4 regions of the Bradyrhizobium sp. LM2.9 genome follow, and region 4 is predicted to be linked to each of the others. Evidence: predicted binding sites of a transcription regulator. Region 4 holds the regulator's gene; each other region holds the start of a gene.

Region 1 (4,208 bases), 1.4 Mb from region 4:
TTCATGCGAAGAGACCGTGCACATACCAACCGGGAGGAGCGGGCTTGCCGTCGTCATCGAAGCACTCCCCTTCGTAAAGACCGTCGCGAAAGATCCAGAAGCGCAGGCCCTCGGCATCCTCGATACGGAAATAGTCCCGCGTCAGTTGCTTGCCGTCCTGCCGCCACCATTCCATGGCGATGCGTTCGGGCCCTTCGACCCGCACCACCGCATGCTGCGCGCGGCGCCAGGTGAATTGATGCGGCGGGCCGTCGGGCACGGTCGCGAACGGAACCGCGACCGGCTCGGGCTTGTCGAACAGCCGCAAGGGACGCAGCGGCGGCTCACTCTCGGTGCGCGCTGGCCATTCGGCCTGCATGGCCATGGCGAGATGATGCTGCGCGGGTGCGGCCAGCACCGCACATTCGGGGATATGGGTGTCCTGCGGCAGGTGCACGACGACGCGCTTTCCGCCGATGCGCGCGGCGATGCGGTCGATCAGCGCGGCGAGCTCGTCATTGTCGTGGACATGGGCGTCGAGATCGCGCTGCTCCTGCACCACGATCTCGGTGCGGCTCGCCGACAGCCGCACCATGTCAAAGCCGAAGCCGGGATCCAGCGGATCGGCGAGCGCATCGAGGCGCTCGCGGAACAACCGGTCGACGACGGCGCTTCGCGTCACGGGACGTCCGGTCTCGACCATGATCGCGCGCACCGCGCCGTCGGTGCGGAAGAAGGTTGCTTCCAGGCGGCGCGCGCCCTTGCCTTGCTTCTCCATCGCCGCGATCAGCGTGTCGGCGAGCCGCGACAGCGTCATCGCGATCATGGTGTCGGTGGCGATCGGCTCGGCAAAGCGTTTTTCCACGATGTAATCGGGCGGCGGCTTTCGCGGGCTGATCGGCGCATCGCCCTGCCCCAGCGCATGCGCGAGCAGCGTGGAGAACCGCGCACCGAACCGCGCCGTGATTTCATGTGGTTCGCGGGAAGCGACATCGCCGATCGTCTTCAGGCCGGCGCGGCGCAAGCCCGTGGTGATGGCCTCGCCCGCACCAAGCGCGGACACCGGAAACCGGCTGATCGCCGCCGCCTCCCCGGCCATCGGCGACGATGGTGCCCGTGACCTGGCGCGTCAGCGTGCGTGCGCAAACCGAGGTGCCGGCGATCGCCGCGCTGACGGCAAAGCCCTGGCGATCGAGGGCACGGACGAGGGTCTGCAACAACGCAGTCTCACCGCCGAACAGATGCGCACAGCCGGTGATGTCCAGAAACAGCCCGTGCGGCGGATCGAGCGCCACCAGCGGCGTGAAACGATCGCACCAGTCGGCGATGTCGCTGAGCGTCTTCGCATCGGTCACGACATCGGCGTCGAACACCTTTAAATCCGGACACATCGCCCGGGCATTGGCCAAGGGCTGGCCGATATACAGACCGAGGCGCTCGGCGGCCTCGTCCAGCGCATGGATCACCAGCGCGCTGTTGTCCTTGGCAACGACGATGCTGGGCTCGTTATTCTTATGCAGTCCGGCGTTGCCAAAGAACCGCTGGATCCGGTCGATGGGCAGGTGCGGCAGCCACAGGCTGAGGATACGCCGGCGGTTCAGAGAACTGGCACTCATCACATTTCCATTCCATGATCCACCGGCCGCACGGGCCATGACGATTGCGCAGGAGCTCGGCATCGAAGCGCGGCGCGCCCCAGGCACTCCACACCGACCCCGGCGGCGAATGCGCCGCGCGCAGCATCCATCGTGTCTCCGCGGTCGATGGCAAAGGTTGCGCGGCCATCCGCAGCAACAGGCCAGTTACGCCTGAAGATTGCGCGGCCAGCGTCAGCTTGCGGCTCGCCACGAGATCGAACTGCCTGGTTTCGCCCCAGAGCTCGAGCACGACCGCACCCAGCGCATCGCAGGCGAGCCCATCGGCCGAGGTGCGCAGCGCGCTCTCCACATCGGCGGCGCGCACCATCACCATGTGGCGCGGATCGAGACCGATCTCGGCGAGCCCGCTCATCGACAGCGCGCCGGTTTCAATGTCTGAAAAATCCTGCCGCACCCATAGCAGCGGTTTGCGCGCCGTCACGCGCCCCGCAAGTCCCGTGACAAAGCCCGTCGCGGCCGCGCCCTGACGTCCTTCGCAAAACACCTCGTGGATCGCCGCGCGCGCGAGCCCGCCCTTCAACGCGCCGTCGGCCGCGCCGTGACCAAGCGCGACGCGATCGCGCTGATGCACGACCTCCGCCGTCTCGATGCGCTCGATCTGGCCGCGCAAGGTCGCAAGCGCGCTTGTTCGTGCGGTGGCGCATGATCCGCCAAAGTGTGAGCGGTTTGGCGACAAGATCATGCGCCCTCTTAAAAAGAAGAGCGCGATCGGACGCAAAACCGGCGACCACTTTTGCTGATCGCGCTCTGCATGCTCGCCGCTCCTTCAGGGATGATTGCCGGTGCTCTCAAAAGAGAACCAACGGCTGGCTCAATTGTTCATGGTATGTTCTAATATAAAGCTAACGGCGCCCCAGGAGTCAATCGAAATGGGACTCTTCGGGATTCATGAGCAGAATCAAAGGGATTCACACATGGACGTGCAACGCAAACTGGAGATTCTGGCAGACGCCGCCAAGTACGACGCGTCCTGCGCCTCCAGCGGCACCGAAAGGCGGGATTCCAGCGACGGCAAGGGCATGGGCTCGACCGCGCCCGGCATGGGCATCTGCCATTCCTACGCCCCGGACGGCCGCTGCATCTCGCTGCTCAAGGTGCTGCTGACCAACGCTTGCAATTACGATTGCCTCTATTGCGTCAACCGCGCCTCCTCCAACGTGCCGCGCGCCCGCTTCACCGTCGACGAGGTGGTCAAGCTGACGCTCGACTTCTACCGGCGCAATTACATCGAGGGGCTGTTTCTCTCCTCCGGCATCATCCGCAGCCCCGACTACACCATGGAGCAAGTGGTGAGCGTCGCGCGAAAACTGCGCGAGCAGCATCACTTCCGCGGCTACATCCATCTCAAGACAATCCCGGAGGCCGACGATGCATTGATCTCCGAGGCCGGCAAATATGCCGATCGTCTTTCCATCAACATCGAGATGCCGGAAGAGAGCGAGCCTGCAGCAATTCGCGCCCGAGAAAGACGTGCGCGCGATCCGCCGCACCATGGGCCGGCTGCGGCTGAAGCTGGACGAGGCCGAGGAAAACCGTAGCGCGAAAACGAAAGCCAGGCCGCAGCGCTTCGCGCCGGCAGGCCAAAGCACGCAGATGATCGTCGGCGCCGACGCGGCCTCCGACCACACCATTCTCCACACCAGCGCCAATCTCTACGGCTCATACAGGCTGAGGCGCATCTACTATTCCGCGTTCAGCCCGATCCCCGACGCCAGCCGCGCGCTGCCTCTGCGCGCGCCGCCCTTGCTGCGCGAGCACCGACTCTACCAGGCCGACTGGCTGATGCGGTTCTACGGCTTCGATGTCGGCGAGATCGTCGACGACAGCGCGATGCTGCCGCTCGACATCGATCCAAAACTCGCCTGGGCGCTGCGCCACCGCGACCGCTTCCCGCTCGACGTCAACCGCGCCAGCCGCGAGGAATTGTTGCGCGTGCCGGGCTTCGGCACCAAGACGGTCGAGCGCATCATCGCGACGCGGCGCACGACCACCATCCGCGTCTCCGATCTCGCACGGCTGCATGTGCCCCGCAACAAGGCGCTGCCGTTCATCGTCCTCAGCGATCACCGGCCCACGCCGCATCGCCTCGACGAGGCACGGCTGATCGAACGGTTCAAGCCGAAGGCAACGCAACTGGGGTTTGGCTTCTGATGCAGTACATCACCCTCGACACCGAAACCGATTTCGACGGCTGGCGCAAAGCCGCGCGTGCGCTCGTGCTTCATCAGGTGAAGCCGGCCGATATCACCTGGGCCGTGCAGGGCGGCGAAGCGGAGCTGTTCGCGCCGCCCTCGCCGTCTCGGCTGCCGGAGGCCGGCAATGGCACCTTCAACGTGTCAGCAAAATTCGTAGAACTCGCCAAGGCCGCGATCCTCCATCGCGACGGCGAGCGTTTTTCGATCCTCTATCGCCTGCTGTTTCGGCTGAAGGGCAATCACGACCTCATCGAGGTCGCGACCGATGCAGATGTCGCGCAAGTCACGGCCATGGCAAAGGCGGTCTATCGCGACGAGCACAAGATGCACGCCTTCGTGCGCTTTCGTGAGATCGGCCGGGAACGCGAAGCACACT
Region 2 (4,208 bases), 1.9 Mb from region 4:
TTCCGCATCGTGCGGCCTGACGGCGATGTGCGCTGGTGTGTCGGCACGGCCGCCGCCACGGCCGACGATAGCGGTCGGGTTCTGCGCGTCAGCGGCGTGACGGTGGACATCACTGAACGCAAGCGCGCCGAGGAGCGGCAGAACCTCCTGGCGCGGGAAGTCGATCATCGCGCCAAGAACGCGCTGGCACTGGCGCAATCGATCGTGCGCCTCACCCGCGCGGACGAGGTCAAGGCCTATGTCAACGCCGTCGAGGGGCGGATTAATGCACTGGCGCGCGTGCATACGATCCTGTCGCTGTCGAGTTGGCAGGGCGCCGAACTCTCGAAGCTAATCGACGAGGAGCTTGCGCCCTATTCCCTCGGCGGCCAGATCAAATTGGCAGGCTCCGAAGTTCAGTTGCTGCCGGCGACCGCCCAGACGCTGGCACTGGCGCTGCATGAGCTTTTCACCAACTCGGCAAAGTATGGCGCGCTCTCGACGCGGTCGGGACGGCTCGCGATCGGCTGGCAGGCCGAGGACGAGCTGCTCACGCTGACCTGGGAGGAGACCGGCGGCCCGCTTGTCAGGCCCCCGAAGTCCCGCGGCTTCGGCACGCGGAGCCTGCTTGCGAGCGTCGAGTCCCAGCTCGGTGGACAAGCGCATTTCGATTGGCGCGCCGAGGGCCTGCTGTGCCGCCTGGAGGTGCCGTTGATTCGCAAGACTGCCGCGACAACGACACCAGGCAAATTCGAAGACGCCAGCTCCGCCGAATTGCAGCGCGCATCCGGCTAGCCGGAGGACGCATTCGTCATGCGCTGCGCCGGACGCGGTTCGCGCGCGACGCGTCCTTCGAGCCAGGCTTCCGTTCGGGCGAGCTCGCGCAGCGCTTTTGCATAGCGGCGAGCAGCACTTCGCTCCGCGCCGCGGGGCAGCTTGCGCGCTTTGCCCAGGATGTCCGCGGCGGCGTTGCGATAGGCCAGCGAGCGGTAAAGAAAGACCACCTTATCCATATCGAATGTTCCCGTGGTGTGACGTGTTCATCCTCGCAAAGCCGGCATGAACGTCGGATGAAGCGGGCAATGACAATTCCTTCATCCGGATGGAACCGGCGAGCGTCGCAGGCGTTGGATGCGAGATCGGGATAGAGTTCCATGCGCACGAAAAAGTCGTCGGACCTGATCTCTCCCAGCGGCCTCGTCAAGCTGATGACGCATGCGATGATGGGCGCAGCCCTCGGCCTCGCTTTCAGCCTCGTGCTCGTTCTGACCAATCCAGCCGTCGCCAACCTGCTCAGCCACGGCGGAAGCCAGGCCGCTGTCGCTTTCGCCCTCACATTGGCGACGACATTCGCGATCGGCGCGACACTCACCGGCGTCGTCTTCATCCTCGCAGAGGACAAGGAATCTTGAAGGGTGCGTGATGCAGCGGAGCTCCTGTGTTCGGAACTCCTGTGACCGAGCGCGGTTGGCTGCCTGCGTCAATTCAACTCAGGGAGTTCCCCCATGAAGACAACCAAGCTCGCCCTCGCCGTGATGTTGGCAACCGGCCTCGCCGCCGCGCCGTTCGCCGTGCAGGCAAAGTCGCACAAGGCGAAACATGGATCCTCCATGTCGTCGTCGCAGACCACGGGCGCCAACACCAAATCCTCCAAGGGCGCCGATCCCTCCGGTCAGGGCGGCTCCGGCCCCGGCTCCGACCAGGGCGGCACCATGACGCACAACAAGGGTGGCATGAGCAACACCAAGTAGCTGCTCGGCGAAATTCAAGGAGGCCCCGCCATCGCGGGGCCTTTTTGCTTTGCTGAACCCTTCTCAGGCCGCTTCGCCAACCTCCGGCATCGACAAGCCCGCATGTCGCCCTGCGCGCGTACGCTTCAACGACGGCCGCCGGTGAGGTCGGGATGACAGCCCGCACGATCTGATTTCACGAGATGATCGAGCTGTCCGCTCTTGCGCACGATCAGGAGCTGGGCCGCGGCGTCGTCGAGCCCCTCGCGTTGCAGCTGCCGGATGGCCGAGCCCAGTTCGAGAATCTCGGCGCGCAGTCTCAAGATCCGGTACGTCGCCGGGTCTTCTTCCACGGCACACTCCCAAAGCTTTCAATGGCGCGCGATAGCACGCACGGGATTGCCGGCTTTCTTCGCGGAACGAAGGCGCATCCTGTCGCGGACATCCGGCAGGACATCGCCGCCACCTGCAGCCTTCCATTCGCCGATCAGAAGATTGATTTTCCAGCGCAGATCCATTTGCGCCAGGGCCTTCTCCGTGCAGTCGCGATCGCGGTCGACGAGCTCGCGCACGGACGCCTCGACATCGGCCATTTCCAGCCTCAACGCACTGATTTTACGTCGAATTTCATTAATTCTGTTGTCCATGACTTGTTAGAACAAAATAAGAACATATAGTCAAGTCACGATTTCAGGTCCGGAGAAGCGACATGCAGGTTCAGGGTAAATACGATGCCAGGGCTTTCCTCACAGAGCAGATGACCCGGACACAGGGCCTCAGGCTGAAACGGCTCAGCGAAGAGGCCTATCAACCCGCGCAATATGCGCGGGACCTGTCCTCCAGTGAGGCAGCACGGCGCATCCAGGTGCTGGAAGCGGAGATCGAGCTGGCGAATTCGTTCTAGGGTCTGTTGGGATTCAGGATTCTCATCGGGGCTTGGTTGTGATTCAAGCTTGGGATGGACCGATTCGTTTTGACTGACGCCCAATGGGCGAAGATGGAGCCGCATTGTCTTGGCAAGCCGGGAGATCCGGGCCGCAGCGGCAAGGACAACCGACTGTTTGTCGAGGCCGTTCTGTGGATCGCCCGAACCGGCAGTCCCTGGCGGGATCTGCCGGCGATGTTCGGCCACTGGAATAGCACATTCACGCGCTTTCGCGACTGGGTGAAGGCGGATGTCTGGAAGCGGCTGTTCGAGGCCATCTCCGACGATCCCGACATGGAATACGCCATGGTCGACGCCACCATCGTCAAGGTCCACCGCCACGGTCAGGGCGCAAAAGGAGGGACGCAAAGCCAGGCGATCGGCCGCTCGAAAGGCGGCATGACCACCAAAATTCTGGCGCTCACCGATGCGCTCGGCAATCTCGTGCGCTTCGTGCTCCTGCCGGGACAGCGTTTCGATACGGTGGGCGTGCCGCCGCTCATCGAGGGATTGGCCTTCAACGCGCTGATCGCTGATAAGGCCTTCGATAGCAACGCCATCATCGCCGAACTCGAAGCGCGTGGCGCCAAAGTCGTCATCTCCCAGCATCCGCGCCGTGCACAGCCTCTCGCCATCGACAAGGAGATGTACAAATGGCGGCATCTCATCGAGAACTTCTTCGGCAAGCTCAAGGAATTCAAGCGCATCGCAATGCGCGCCGACAAGACCGACCAGAGCTTCACTTCAATGATCTATCTGGCCGCGGCCGCGATAAACTCCAGATGAATCCCAACAGACCCTAGGCTGTCCGCTCAATCCAGGACGTTGCCTGCCCGCTTTCGGAACCATGCCTGTCGCGGATGGTTCTCCCCGGCCAAGGGAGAACATGCATGGCACGCAAGGCAAAGAAGCGCCGCTACTCGCGCAGCTCCGGCAGCGATGTCGAAAGCGAGGTGAAACGCTACAAGAAGAGCAGCGCGAAGAGCGGACCTGGCGGTCGAGGCGGACGCGTGAAGAGCCGCAAGCAGGCAATCGCGATCGGCCTGTCGAAGGCACGCAAGAAGGGCAAGAAGGTCCCGAAGAAGGCCGCGAAAAAGACCTCCAAGAAGAAGACCTCCAAGAAGACGAAGAAGACTTCGAAGAAAACGTCCAGGAAAACTTCGAAGAAAACGTCGAAGAAAACATCGAAGCGCAAATCCTCCAGATAGTCGCGCTGAACTCTGTCAGGTCATGCTGCCCGGCATGAAGCAGCGGATCGAAACGCCAAACGCGGTCTTCACCGGCCACACCATGGTTCGGCCGGCCCGGTTCGGCTCGGTGATCACGGCTTCGTCCGGGACCTCCACCCACTCCCCGTCGAAGCCGCACCCGATAATGCCCGTTGTGCGAGTCCCAGTCGGGATCGGCGACGGCAAACCCATCCGCATCCGAGCAGCACGGACCGAGATGGCTGCGCAGGCCGTCGAACCACGGCTTGAGGGGTGAGTCCGCGTAGCGGCCGTCGTCGCGCCCGAGAGCGTTTCCACCCCACAGCACGAATGGCGCCACGAGCAGCGCAGTCCTCAGCGAGAGCT
Region 3 (4,208 bases), 100 kb from region 4:
ACGGTGACGACCATGTCCTCGCGCTGGATCAGGTCCTCGTCCTCGACCTCGCCTTCCTGCTCGATGATGACGGTGCGGCGCGGGGTCGCGAACTCGGCCTTCACTTCGGCGAGCTCGGTCTTGATGATGCCCAGCACGCGGTCGCGCGAGCGCAGGATGTCGAGATAGTCGGCGATCTCACCGGCGAGCTTATCGAGCTCCTCGCGGATTTCGTCACGGCCGAGTGCGGTGAGGCGCTGCAGGCGCAGGTCGAGAATGGCCCTCGCCTGCTCCATCGACAACCGGATCGTGCCGTTCTCACTGATGCGGTGGCGCGGATCGTCGATCAGCGTCAGCATGTCCTCGACGTCCCGGGCCGGCCAGTCGCGCGACATCAGGGTGTCGCGGGCGGTGGTCGGGTCGGGCGAAGTCCGGATGACGCGGATCATTTCGTCGATATTGGCGACCGCGATCGCCAGACCGACCAGGATATGGGCGCGATCGCGCGCCTTGGCGAGCAGGAACTTGGTGCGCCGCGTGACGACCCGCTCACGGAAGTCGACGAAGATGGCCAGCAGGTCCTTCAGATGCATGATCCGCGGACGGCCGCTGTCGAGCGCAACCATGTTGACGCCGAAGCTCGTCTGCAGCGGGGTGAACCTGTACAGCTGATTCAGCACCACATCCGGCACGGCGTCGCGCTTCAATTCGATGACGACGCGGTAGCCATCGCGATCCGATTCATCGCGCAGGTCGCCGATGCCCTCGATCTTCTTTTCCTTCACCAGCTCGGCGATGCGCTCGACCATCGTCGCCTTGTTCACCTGGTACGGAATCTCGGTGATGATGATCGCCTCGCGCTCCTTGCGGATGGTCTCGATTGCGACCTTGCCGCGCATCATGACCGAGCCGCGGCCGAGGTGATAGGCGGCGCGGATGCCCTGCCGTCCGAGGATGACGCCGCCGGTCGGAAAATCCGGCCCCGGCACGATGTTGATGAGCTCGTCGATGGTGAGCGCGGGGTTGTCGATCAACGCGACGCAGGCGTCGATGACCTCGCCGAGATTGTGCGGCGGGATGTTGGTGGCCATGGCCGACCGCGATGCCGCCGGCGCCGTTGACGAGCAAGTTCGGGAACTTGGCCGGCAGGACCGACGGCTCGGTCTCGTTGTTGTCGTAGTTCGGCTGGAAGTCGACGGTGTCCTTGTCGATATCGGCCAGCAGAGCCAGCGCCACCTTCGTCAACCGGGCTTCCGTGTAACGATAGGCAGCCGGGGGATCGCCGTCGACCGAGCCGAAATTGCCCTGGCCATCGATCAACGGCACGCGCATGGAGAAGTTCTGCGCCATCCGGACCATGGCGTCGTAGATCGACTGGTCGCCATGCGGATGATATTTACCGATGACGTCGCCGACCACGCGAGCGGACTTGACGTACTTCTTGTCGGGCGTGTGCCCCTGCTCGTTCATCGAGTACAGGATGCGGCGATGCACCGGCTTGAGGCCGTCGCGGGCGTCAGGCAGCGCCCGCGCCACGATCACGCTCATGGCGTAATCGAGATAGGACTTCTTCATCTCCTCGAAGATGGAGACAGGGCGAATATCCGAGGGTTGCGCCGGCTGGTCGCCGGGCTTGTCGTCGTCGTCAGCCAAGGGGAAATCCGGTGAGGTTTTATCTGGGAATCATATAGCGCATCGAGGCTCGGATAACCACCCTTGCGAGGCTTGGGCAAGCGCTTTTTCCGCCTATTTTTCCAATAACTTAAGCCCTTGCGAGCCATGTCTCGGACAGCCGCCACATCGACCTTGCAAAATCGCCTGGAACACCTGGAAAACCGTGCGGCGAACGTGCCCGTCAGCGCGCCTGCCGAGACGCAATCCGAGCTCAACCCAAACATGAAGCGGGCCCGGAAATCCCGAGCCCGTCCTGCCGATTAGCGAGATTTGCTGACACGACACGAGAAGCGCCGCCCCATCCGGCCGGCGCGTCGGCATCGTGCGATACGCCACGTTCTTGGAACGGGATCGCTCAGAACGGGATATCGTCGTCCATGTCGTTGTTGCGGCCACCGCCGCCGGCGGCAACGGGACGGCGCGGCGCGCTGCTGACCGGACCCGATGAGCCGAAATCGCCGCCCGGCTCGTCGCCGAAGCTGCCGGCTCCGCCGCCGCCGCTGCGACCGTCCAGCATCGTCAGCGTCGAGTTGAAGCCCTGCAGCACGACCTCGGTCGAGTACTTCTCGACGCCACTCTGGTCGGTCCATTTGCGGGTCTGGAGCGCACCCTCGACGTAAATCTTGGCGCCCTTCTTCAGATACTGCTCGGCGACCTTGCAGAGCCCTTCATTGAAGATCACGACGCGGTGCCACTCGGTCTTTTCCTTGCGCTCGCCGGTCGCCTTGTCGCGCCACGTCTCCGAGGTGGCGACGCTCAGATTGGCGATCGGCCGCCCGTCCTGGGTGCGGCGGATTTCGGGATCCTTACCGAGATTTCCAACCAGAATGACCTTGTTGACGCTTCCCGCCATCGCCGCTCTCCACTCCGAATGCCACTGAATTTGAATGCCACTGAATTTCACGAGGCGGGGCCGCGCCCGCGGCCTCTGCCACCCTGCTGAGGACCCTATACGCTCGCAAGGGACGCTCAGCCCATGATCCCTCCGGTTATCCCCAAATATAGCATCTATTTGGATCTCGTTCCAGATTTGTTCCTGCAAACCCGACATTCGGTCGCTCGCGGATGCTTCATCTGCAGAAGCGTTGGATGGAACCTTTGTAGGTTCCCGTCCGAAGAGCAGAACAACTTAACATTCAGCAAGTTATTGGCGCTTTCACCGCCTGCCATTGTTGCATCCGGGCGACGGACTCTGCCGCTCGATGGAGCTACCGTCGCCTCGGACTTAGTTCATATGGGCGTCACGCCTGATCAGCCGCTTCGGAACAACCAAGAAGCGACGAACCTGGGGAGACTGGCAATGAATAAGCTTGTGTTTGGCGCAATCGGTGCCGTGGCGTTGGGCGTATCGGCTCCCGCGAGCGCGGCAGATCTGGCGGCGCGTCCCTACACCAAGGCTCCGGCGCCGATGGTTGCGACCCATCTATGACTGGAGCGGCTTCTACATCGGCATCAACGGCGGCGGCGGGTCGAGCCACAAGTGCTGGGACTTCGTTACGCCGGTGACCGGTACATTGGTCGGCGAAGGCTGTCACAATGCGACAGGCGGCACCGTCGGCGGCCAGATCGGCTATCGCTGGCAGACGGCCAGTTGGGTGTTCGGCTTTGAAGGCCAGGGCAACTGGGCCGACTTCCGGGGCGACAACGTGAGCACACTGTTTCCGGGCACCGCTTTGGTGACCGGTGACCGCAACCGTTCTCGCATCGATTCTTTCGGGCTCATCACCGGTCAGGTCGGTTACGCCTGGAATAACGTGCTGCTCTATGTGAAGGGCGGCGGCGCCGTGGTCGGTGACAAGTACGACGTCTATGCCGCCGCAGGTACGCCCGGCGCGGGTACGTTGCTGGCTTCGGCGCGTGAAACTCGCTGGGGTGGGACGGTCGGAGCCGGTTTGGAGTTCGGCTTCGCACCAAACTGGTCGCTGGGCTTTGAGTACGACCACATCTTCCTTGGCAATCGCACGATCGGCTTCACAACGCCCGCGGGCGCAACATTCGGAAGCGACCGAATTAGCCAGGATGTCGATATGGGGCTTGTCCGCTTGAACTATCGCTGGGGCGGTCCGGTCCTCGCGAAGTACTGATCCAACTGACATCATTCAAGAACTCCAAGGCCGGCCTTCGCGCCGGCCTTTTCGTTTCCGTTCCCCGACGGGAATAACAGGTCAACAAGTGCTCCATTTTCAGGCTGCTGTGGCCGGTGGGACACACAACTTGCGGCTTTAGTGGTGTAAGAGTGACATCAGTTGGACGAGAGTGTCCGATGCCTTTCCCGAATAGGGAGGGCAACAGAAACTGGGACTGGGATAGTTGAAAATGAAAAAGATTTTGTTGGCTTCGGCCTGTTTGTTCGCTCTCGCTGCCCCGGCTTCGGCCGCTGATCTCGCGGCGCGCCCCTACACCAAGGCTCCGGTGGCTATGGCTTCGGTCTACAACTGGACCGGCTTCTACATCGGCGCCAACGCCGGTGGCGGCTCGAGCCACAATTGCTGGGATACGACCTCGGTGCTTGGCGCACCAGTCCCCGTCACGGCTGAAGGCTGCCACAATGCAAC
Region 4 (4,208 bases):
CTGGGGGCTGTCGGTGCGGCAGCCCGACATCCTGATTGCCGGGGATGGCCAGAGCGTCGCGGTGCGGGGCAAGGACGGACATCTTCACCTGATCAAGACGAGCAAGGATAGCTTTTTGCTCAAGGAGTGGTTGGCTGCCGACGCCGATCCGCGCGATGCCGCCAGCGCCTCGCTGGCCGCCGGCGTGTCTTGCGATGAATCCGGCTGCGTGACGCCGCTCGCCGATGGGCGGCTGGTCGCGCTGGCACTGCGCATCGACGCGCTGGCGGACGATTGCAACCGCGCCGCGCTGGTGGTGACGGCACGTCCCGCGCCGCCCGATTGCGCCGCGATGGTGGTCGATCGACGGCGGCTCGCGAGCCAGAGCGCGCTGGCGCTGACGCAGCGTGGTGACGGCTTTGCAGTTCAGGCGGTGAGGGAAAGAGGCACGAGCCGTCCCTGGTTGCCGGCCGGCGCAGGCGAAGGTGATTTCGACGGCAGTCTTGCGCCGAAAGCGATCCCGCCACGCAGCAAGGACGCAACGCCGGCGGAAATCGATTTGCAAGCCGACGATTAATCGGATCGTGCGGAGAGATGCAGTCGGCTGGTGCATCCGATCGGATTCGCTGGACGCAAACCACACCACCTCGCCGGCCACGGCCGGCGATTGCAAATCAATCCTGGCCTCCGATCCCGTGGCCGGAGGGCGACCGTGTCAGCCGATCGGCAGGCGCGTGATGGTCGGCTGCCTGTTGGCCATGATCTGCGGCTTGTGCTCGCGCTCGCCGGCCGGCAGCGTCACCGGCAGTTGCAGCACGGTCGCGCGCTGTCCTTCGACAAGCTGGGTCACCAGCACGTATTTGCCGTCGGGGAATTCGATCGCGTCATGATGGCGGTCGGGAATGTGCGGATCGATCTTGCCGAACTTGCCGACACGGGAATTGATCGTGCGTGTCCAGATCCAGCGATTGTCGTAGCGGATGTTGTCGGCGAAGGCGAGCTCCGTTCCCGGCAGCAGGCAGACGGCCACAGTCGGATCGGCTGCGGACGCAAAACCACGCGTCGAGGTGCCGCGGAAGGTTGTCGTGACGACCGTCTCGCCGATTTCGGCGGGGCGCGACGCGATGGCATGCAGGCTGTAGTCACACATCGGGTGCTCCTCATGCTGGGATAGCAACCGGCGTCTCTTATCGAGGCGCAGGCCCCTATCAGAGTGGAAACACACAAGCCTCTGCTTGGTTATGGGCAAATCTGCGGCTGGTTTCCGCACGCCGCGATCACTTTATCTTTCCCGAATCGGCGAGGAACAAAGCCTGCTCCTGGGCATTTCGGTCGCGCACGTCAGCGGCCGGAGATGCCGTTGCGCAGACGTCTCCTCAAACCGGAACGCCGCGAAGCCTCTGGGATGCTTGGCGCGGCGTGTCGAGGATGGACCGCCGGAGAAGCGGCCGGATAATCTGTGCAGAACCAGGATGACTATCCAGCCGGAGCGGGCAATCCGTCCACTCCAATTGGAATTGCGTGACTGCCGTACAGGCTCAGTACTTTCGGTACAGCCCGATCAGCTTGCCCTGAATTTTCACCCGGTTCGGCGGCAGGATGCGCACCTCATAGGCGCCGTTGGCGGGCTCGAGCGCGATCGATGCGCCGCGGCGGCGGAAGCGCTTGAGGGTTGCTTCCTCGTCGTCGATCAGCGCCACCACGATGTCGCCGGTATCGGCGCTCTCGTTGCGCTGGATCAGCGCCATGTCGCCGTCGAGGATGCCGGCCTCGACCATGGAATCGCCGCGCACTTCGAGCGCGTAGTGCTCGCCCGAGCCAAGCATGTCAGGCGGTACGCTGATAGTGTGGCTGCGGGTCTGTAACGCCTCGATCGGTGTGCCGGCCGCGATCCGGCCCATCACCGGCACCGCGACCGGACGTTCACCATCGTCCGCGGGCAGGCTGGAGCTCGCACGCACCTTGCCGAGATTGCCCTCAATGACGCTCGGCGTGAAGCCGCGGCGGCTGCCGGCGGCGGCCTGGAGCTCGGGCAATTTGATGACCTCGATCGCACGGGCGCGATTGGGCAGGCGTCGGATGAAGCCGCGCTCCTCGAGCGCCGTGATCAGGCGATGGATGCCCGACTTCGAGCGCAGGTCGAGCGCATCCTTCATCTCGTCGAAGGAGGGCGGCACGCCGCTTTCCTTCAGACGTTCATTGATGAACCGCAGAAGCTCGTATTGTTTGCGCGTTAACATCTCGACCAAAGTCTCCCGTTTGATGTCGTTCGATTCCGAGACGCTGAATTCAGCAATAAGCCGCTACACGCTCGAAACAAATCATGAACGGACACTATATGTTCGATATGTGTTCCGCAACTGCTTAATTTACCGTGAACAGAGCGAAGTTCGCGGAACATGCGTTGTCGGGGCGCTCACACGGGGAGCCGCAACACCTCGCAAGGTGTGCCTGCTTCGGCTTTCGGCGCGAACGGTGCGCGCACGAGAAGTACCTGTGCCGCAGCGAGATTCGCAAGCAGCGAAGAGTCCTGATGGTTGACGGGAAGGGCAACGCGCGTGCCGTCGTCGCGCTCCTCCAGATGCGCGCGTAGATAGTCCTCCCGCTGGTCGTTGGCGCCGACGTCGCGGCCGAGCACGGCGCGCTCGCGGCGATGGTGAATCACTGAACGGCCCGAGAGAGCGCGAATCAGCGGCACCAAGAACAGGAAAGCGCAGACGTAGGACGACACGGGATTGCCCGGCAGGCCGATCACCTCCATCGCGCCGAGCCGCCCGTGCATCATCGGCTTGCCCGGCCGCATCGCGATCTTCCAGAACGCCATCGTTATGCCTTCGTCCCTCAGCGCCTGCTGGACCAGATCGTGGTCGCCGACCGATGCGCCGCCGGTCGTGATCAGGATGTCGGCTCCGCTCTCGCGGGCGCGTCGAATGCCGACGGTGGTGGCCTCAAGCGTGTCGGCGGCAATACCGAGGTCGATGGTCTCGGCGCCCTCGCTGCGAGCGAGAGCGTGCAGGGCGTAGCCGTTGGAATAGACGATCTGGCCGTGACCGGGCGTGGTGCCCGGCATCACCAGCTCGTCGCCGGTGGCGAGGATCGCGACCTTCGGACGTCGGCAAACGGAGAGGTGCGGGTGATTCATCCCGGCCGCAAGCGCGAGGTCGCGCTCGGTGAGACGGCTTCCCTTGCGCAGGAGCACGTCGCCGTCGCGGAAATCGACACCGGCGGGCCGGATGTGCCGTCCGGCGATCGCGGCTTCCTTGATCGTGATGCGCTTGCCGTCGGCGACCGTGTCCTCCTGGATCACGACGGCGTCGGCGCCGTAGGGAACGACGCCGCCGGTGAAGATCCGCACGGCCTCGCCGGCGCCGACTGTTCCCGCGAACGGCCGACCTGCCGCGACCTCGCCGATGACGGTGAGCTTCGAATCGATCGTCGCGGCATCGGCCGCACGCACCGCGTAGCCATCCATCGCCGACATCGCCTGTGGCGGCTGCGTGCGCCGGGCCGCGGCGTCGCGCGCGAGCACGCGATGGTAGGCTTCGTCGATGGCAACCATCTCTTCGGGCAGCGGCTCTGCACCCGCCAGCACCGCGGCAAGCGCGTCAGAAACCGGCATCAAGGCCACGGCGAAAACTCCTGCTCGGCACGTTCGGGCGAATGTTCCGCAAGTCTTCTAGCCGAGCGCGGGCGCAGAGGCAAAAACAGCTGAGCGGGGACAGTCATCCCGCTGCTTCACATTGTTCTGGAAGGCAAGATCAAGCCCGTCGCGGCATGATCCGAGGAACGAGACAGATCGGCAGGAGAGTGACCATGGCAGGGACGAGAATGACGAGCGCCCCGGCCAGCGCCTATCAGGTCCCTGTCTGCTCGGGACTTACGTCGGGCGCCTTCGACCCCTGATCCTTGTCGGGAAGCGGATCGGCCTGGGATTTCAGGTCGGCGGCCTTGCTCACGAGCTTGGCGGAAAGGTCCGAGTCTGAAGTTGTCCTGGCGAATTCAAGAAGAAGAGAGGCCTGCTTGGTGAGGTAGGTCTTGCCCAACACGATGATGCATCCGTCCGTAGAAGTCCCAACGGACTCAAGAGTCCGGAGGGTGGCATTCCGTTCCCGGAACTCTGTCTAAAAATGCACAAAGTGTTTTGGTTCCTCGTCCCCGGGTGAAATTGTTCCGGATCGGCAGGTCGGCTTGCCTGGCAATGCGCCAGGCCGGCGGTCAGATCCCCAGCG

What was found. Region 4 encodes LexA, which represses DNA repair genes until DNA is damaged. Its sites were predicted from a motif close to TGTTCNNNNTGTGTTCNG; they were not measured.
Region 1: ACVWW3_RS05440 (ImuA family protein) is a predicted target of LexA. The motif match lies at 2,454-2,471, and genes of this name have one in related genera.
Region 2: ACVWW3_RS03320 (DUF3072 domain-containing protein) is a predicted target of LexA. The motif match lies at 2,364-2,381, and genes of this name have one in related genera.
Region 3: ACVWW3_RS11915 (single-stranded DNA-binding protein) is a predicted target of LexA. The motif match lies at 2,674-2,691, and genes of this name have one in related genera.

What each region holds. Positions count from the first base shown of each region.
Region 1 is NZ_JBSRYJ010000002.1:838,853-843,060, reverse strand. Features, by position in the region: gene ACVWW3_RS05450 (error-prone DNA polymerase) at 1-5, opposite strand, end outside; partial or broken gene ACVWW3_RS05445 (Y-family DNA polymerase) at 2-1,595, opposite strand; gene ACVWW3_RS05440 (ImuA family protein) at 1,492-2,319, opposite strand; partial or broken gene ACVWW3_RS05435 (putative DNA modification/repair radical SAM protein) at 2,552-3,788, shown strand; gene ACVWW3_RS05430 (UdgX family uracil-DNA binding protein) at 3,788-4,208, shown strand, end outside.
Region 2 is NZ_JBSRYJ010000002.1:386,262-390,469, reverse strand. Features, by position in the region: gene ACVWW3_RS03350 (HWE histidine kinase domain-containing protein) at 1-774, shown strand, start outside; gene ACVWW3_RS03345 (hypothetical protein) at 771-992, opposite strand; gene ACVWW3_RS03340 (hypothetical protein) at 1,134-1,391, shown strand; gene ACVWW3_RS03335 (hypothetical protein) at 1,485-1,730, shown strand; gene ACVWW3_RS03330 (hypothetical protein) at 1,856-2,062, opposite strand; gene ACVWW3_RS03325 (hypothetical protein) at 2,081-2,302, opposite strand; gene ACVWW3_RS03320 (DUF3072 domain-containing protein) at 2,419-2,613, shown strand; gene ACVWW3_RS03315 (IS5 family transposase) at 2,668-3,420, shown strand; gene ACVWW3_RS03310 (DUF6496 domain-containing protein) at 3,525-3,842, shown strand; partial or broken gene ACVWW3_RS03305 (hypothetical protein) at 3,858-4,208, opposite strand, start outside.
Region 3 is NZ_JBSRYJ010000002.1:2,179,996-2,184,203, forward strand. Features, by position in the region: partial or broken gene gyrA (DNA gyrase subunit A) at 1-1,632, opposite strand, end outside; gene ACVWW3_RS11915 (single-stranded DNA-binding protein) at 2,009-2,506, opposite strand; partial or broken gene ACVWW3_RS11920 (outer membrane protein) at 2,954-3,737, shown strand; gene ACVWW3_RS11925 (outer membrane protein) at 3,970-4,208, shown strand, end outside.
Region 4 is NZ_JBSRYJ010000002.1:2,283,309-2,287,516, reverse strand. Features, by position in the region: partial or broken gene ACVWW3_RS12420 (ComEC/Rec2 family competence protein) at 1-556, shown strand, start outside; gene ACVWW3_RS12415 (hypothetical protein) at 695-1,129, opposite strand; gene lexA (transcriptional repressor LexA) at 1,518-2,219, opposite strand; gene ACVWW3_RS12405 (molybdopterin molybdotransferase MoeA) at 2,396-3,607, opposite strand; gene ACVWW3_RS12400 (hypothetical protein) at 3,834-4,025, opposite strand; gene ACVWW3_RS12395 (HAD family hydrolase) at 4,195-4,208, opposite strand, start outside.